DNA from 2 places in the Pantoea sp. GABEPS69 genome. Region 2 is predicted to be linked to the other one. Evidence: predicted binding sites of a transcription regulator. Region 2 holds the regulator's gene; the other holds the start of a gene.

Region 1 (2,384 bases), on a different replicon from region 2:
TACCGACATCCGCTACAGCGCGCTGGCGATCGGCTTTAACCTCTCCGTCTCGCTGTTCGGCGGCACCACGCCGCTGATTACTGCCTGGCTGGTGGATACCACGCATAACCTGATGATGCCTGCCTACTACCTGATGGGCGCAGGCGTGATTGGCCTGCTGACCGTGCTGACGCTGCACGAATCGGCGCGTAAACCGCTGCGCGGCTCTTCGCCTGCGGTAGCCAGCGAGGCCGAAGCGCACCGTCTGGTTAAAAAGCTGCGTTCACGCAATAAGGCGCGTCCTGCGCAGTAACCAGATCATCGCTTCACTATAAAAAACCCGCCGCCGGCGGGTTTTCTTTTATCTTTGGTATGAAAAGCGCGCGTCAGCATCAAAATGATTGAAAAAGCATATTTATTTGCCGACAGAATCGTTATGGTATCGGTTCCATAAAGCGGATAAGGAAAATCAACATGGTATCGAAAGATAATGCCGAACACTATTTCTGGGGCGACCAATGCGACGGCTGGACACTGCTGCAGCGGCAGGATCTCTCTATCATCCACGAGCGGATGCCTGCCGGTACAGCGGAGATTCGTCACTATCACGCCCAGAGTCGGCAGTTCTTTTTTGTACTGCGCGGCACGCTCTGTATGGAGCTTGAAGGCGAGCGTCACCTGCTCAACGCGCATGAGGGTCTGGAAATTCCTCCCGAAGCGAAACATCAGGCCCGCAACGACAGCGACAGCGACGTCGAATTTCTGGTGATCTCGCACCCTACCACGCGCGGCGATCGCACCGACCTGCTCTAAGGCTTTTTGATCCACGCCGAGGTAGCGCTTGACCGCTGTATGCAGGTTTTTTGATCCAGAACAATCCACGCCGCGCAGCCTTCTGTCAATTTGTGTCAACGGTTCCTGTAACCGCACATCTAATGGAGGCAGGCTGATGACGGGTAAATTGGGTTTAACGGCAGGTTTGATGGTGTGGCTGGTCTATGTGGCATGGATGGCAAGCTACTATTTCGGCACCTTCTCTCTGTTCGCTCACTGATGCATAAAAGCCTGCAGGCCAGGCGCGCCTGACCGCAGAGGCTTCCCACATACGAAAACGCGCCGCAGGCAAATGCGCTGCGGCGCGTTGTTTATATCAGGCAAACTAAACTTAAGCGGCCTTAACGGCGCGCACTTTCTTGGTTTGAGCGACGTCGCCTTCGGCGCTTTCATCAGCATTCTCTGCAGCGCGAACGTTTTTCGCCACGTCAGCCGCATCCGGAAGTTTGCTGGTGCGCAGGATATGCTGAATCGCATCTTTCTGCTCTGCGAGCAGCAGGCCGAGCGTTTCCGCCTGAGATTCATCCATATCGGGCTGATGCTGCGCTAACCAGTCGGTAAAGGCCTCCGCCATGTCGAGCATCTTGTCGTAGGCATCCGCCTCTTTTTTGCTGGCAAACGTCATTTTCTCTTCACCCTTCTTGACGACTACGTATTTAATTTCGACAGCCATTTTTGCCTCTCCGATACTGTTAATATATACAGTATATCCCTCATGCAGCCGGATTGCATCCTTTTTTCAACGCTATCGCTACGCCAGATAAAGTGAAAATTTGCCTTATGAAATCAGATCATTAAGGAAGTCAGCCAGCGCTTTGCGCGGGTCATCCTCTTCTGACACGATCATTTCGATGCCCCACTGCCCCAGCACTTCGCGCGCCACCGGATTATTGCGGTTGGTGAAGAGATAAGACTTCGGCCGCGCGGTCGCCAGGCCGGTTCTGCCCCACATTTTCGTCAGGCGATAGAACAGCAGGCGGATATTGAAATCGCTGATGCTGTAGCCGACGAACAGCACCGAATTGCCCATCACGTCATGGGTAAGTTTGATATCGAGCGGCGAATCGAAATAGAGACGCTCAAAATAGCTGCTCTCATCCAGCACGATTGAGGTATCGTCGTCGAAATCGCCGTGCAGTTTGATGATATGCCGCTTGTCCTCGGTGAGCGCCACCAGATCCGCCGCGTTGGCGACTTTGCTGTAGGGCACGCCGTGCGCCTCGTGCGCCGCTTCCAGCCAGCGATCGTAGTTGGTGGTGTAGATGCGGCTAAAGTTGCCCTGGGTAATCATGGTATGAATTTCTGACGATCGGACATCAATGTCCGGGCGGTGCCACTCGCGATCCATCCAGCTGCGCAGCGGCCCCAGCGACCCTTTCTTCTGTTTGTAATACTCCGCCAGCGAAAGATGGGTGCCGTAGGTGTTGAAGATTTTCGGATCGTAGCCCAGCTCATTCGCCAGATGGGCGATCAGCTCATGCCACTCCGGCAATCCGAGATTGCGCGAGATGCCCGCGCCAGCAAAGAGGATCAGCTTGCCGGAGTCATAGGCGCGTTTCAGTTCAGGTTTC
Region 2 (2,384 bases):
AGCTGCCGTAGCGACTCTAGCGAAGTCAGCATCGACACAATAGCGTCGCCGCTCGCCGCGTAGATGAGCGCAAAGGCCAGCGCGACCATGCCCGCCTGTCGGCAGGCGGCGTGCCACACCGACAGCAGTCGCTCTCCGTCGCGCGCGCCGTAGGCCTCGCCAGAGACGGCTTCCACCGCGTAGGCGAAGCCGTCGAGCGCATAGGCGGTAAAGGTGATAAACATCAGCAGTACGGCGTTAGCGGCGACAATCTCCGGCCCCAGTCGCGCGCCGATAAGCGTCAGCGATGCAAAGCAGAGCTGCAGCAGCAGCGAACGCAGCATAATGTCGCGATTGAGGCGCAGCAGGCGGCTGATATCGCCGCGCCAGCTCTCTTTCAGCATCGCTATCGAGATGCCGCGTAGCTTCAGTACGCGCCACACCATCGCCAGCCCAACCGCCAGCGTGACATATTCCGCCAGCGCCGTGGCGCTCGCCGCTCCTGCCACGCCCCACTTCAGACCGAGCACCAGCCACAGGTCGAGCAGAATATTGACCGCGTTGCCCACCACCAGCAGCACAACCGGCGCGCGTGCATACTGCACGCCCAGCAGCCAGCCGAGGATCACCATGTTAGCCAGCGTCGCCGGCGCGCTGAGCCAGCGGATATCAATAAAGATCGCGGCCTGCTCCTGCACCTGCGGATCGCCGCCCGCCAGCCGACCTGTCAGCGCGCTGAGCGGCTCGCGCAGCAGGATAAACAGCAGGCCCGCCAGCAGCGCCATCAGTAGCGGCTGCGTCAGGGCGCGCGCCAGCGCCTGCGTATCGCGTGCGCCAAAGGCCTGCGCGGTGATGCCGGTGGTGCTCATGCGCAGAAAGAGTAAAAGCATAAAGACGAAGCTGGTCGCGGTCGCGCCAATCGCTACGCCGCCAAGGTAAACCGGACTGTCGAGATGGCCGATAACGGCGGTGTCCACTAGGCCAAGCAGCGGTACGGTGATATTGGAGAGGATCATCGGCAGCGCCAGCCGCCAGAGTTGTCGGTCGTCAGCAGAGAAGAGACGCATCAGCCGGTCCATGCCTGAAAACGTAAAAAGAAGCGAGGCGGCCCCGGCGCGACATTAGCCGCAGGAGGCGCGTGAAAAGATTATCGTACAGACGCCTGACGAAGGGATGCAGGCGTCTGAAGGCCAGCGGTCAGAGCCACTCGCCGTTGCGCACCACGCCTACCGCCAGACCTTCGACGGTCAGCGACTGCGTGCGGGTGTCGACGATAATCGGCTCGAAGTCGTTGTTTTCCGGCAGCAGATGAACCACGGTGCCCTGCTTTTTCCAGCGCTTTACCGTGACTTCGTCATCGATGCGCGCCACGACGACCTGACCGTTACGCACATCCTGCGTTTTATGCACAGCCAGCAGATCGCCATCCATAATGCCGATATCTTTCATCGACATACCGGCGACGCGCAGCAGGAAGTCAGCAGAGGGCTTAAACAGGTCGGGATCGACTTTGTAGTGCGTTTCAATATGTTCCTGCGCCAGTAGCGGCTCGCCGGCGGCGACGCGGCCGATTAGCGGCAGTCCGTTGGACTCTTCCTCTTCCATCAGCAGGCGAATGCCGCGTGATGCGCCGGAAACGATCTCGATAACACCTTTACGCGCCAGCGCTTTAAGGTGCTCTTCGGCGGCGTTGGGGGAACGGAACCCCAGCTGCGAGGCGATCTCCGCACGCGTTGGCGGCATGCCCGTCTGGTTGATATGGTCGCGAATCAGGTCATAAACCTGTTGCTGCCTGGTGGTTAATGCTTTCATCCCGCCCCCTGGTTGTTTATACAGTCGCTGTGAGTATATACAGGTATTGGCGAAATGAAAACCAAAACCCAGGGAAATAACAGCCGTTTGGGCAATTCTGGAAAGGCTATCGCAAATGGGTCCAGAGCAGCGCGATCCAGACAAACAGCGCCAGTATGATAGCGAGCAAGACGGCGGCGGAACCCATATCTTTCGCCCGCCCCGCCAGCGGATGCCGCTCCTGGCCGATGCGGTCGACCACCGCCTCAATGGCGCTGTTAAGGATCTCGACGATGATCACCAGCACCACCGATCCGATCATCAGGATGCGCGCGACGGAGTCGACATCCAGCCAGCAGGCGATGACGATGGCGACGATGGCGGCCGTGGCTTCCTGACGAAACGCGGCCTCATGCTGCCAGGCGGCGCGTAGCCCCTGCCACGAGTAGCCTGCCGCTTTCACTATCCTGAGTAAACCGGTGGTATTACTTGCCATTGCGAGGGAACCCTTTTAGTTGTTTGACGTCAATGTCTGGGCCAGGTGCGTTTGGCACCACCACAGATCTTCGCAGCACTTTCTGATATGCTTGCGGCGCTTTGCTAACAAGAGGCTT

The links. Region 2 encodes LexA, which represses DNA repair genes until DNA is damaged. Its sites were predicted from a motif close to TNCTGTATGTACATACAGNA; they were not measured.
Region 1: the regulator LexA is predicted to act here: its motif matches at 1,501-1,520, upstream of PVE98_RS21010 (YebG family protein).

The regions. Positions count from the first base shown of each region.
Region 1 is NZ_CP118619.1:238,766-241,149, reverse strand. It holds gene proP (glycine betaine/L-proline transporter ProP) at 1-292, shown strand, start outside; gene PVE98_RS21015 (cupin domain-containing protein) at 454-792, shown strand; gene PVE98_RS21010 (YebG family protein) at 1,145-1,486, opposite strand; gene PVE98_RS21005 (SIR2 family protein) at 1,592-2,384, opposite strand, start outside; gene PVE98_RS21000 (non-canonical purine NTP pyrophosphatase) at 2,383-2,384, opposite strand, start outside.
Region 2 is NZ_CP118618.1:3,735,168-3,737,551, forward strand. It holds gene dinF (MATE family efflux transporter DinF) at 1-1,046, opposite strand, end outside; gene lexA (transcriptional repressor LexA) at 1,177-1,791, opposite strand; gene PVE98_RS18200 (diacylglycerol kinase) at 1,898-2,266, opposite strand.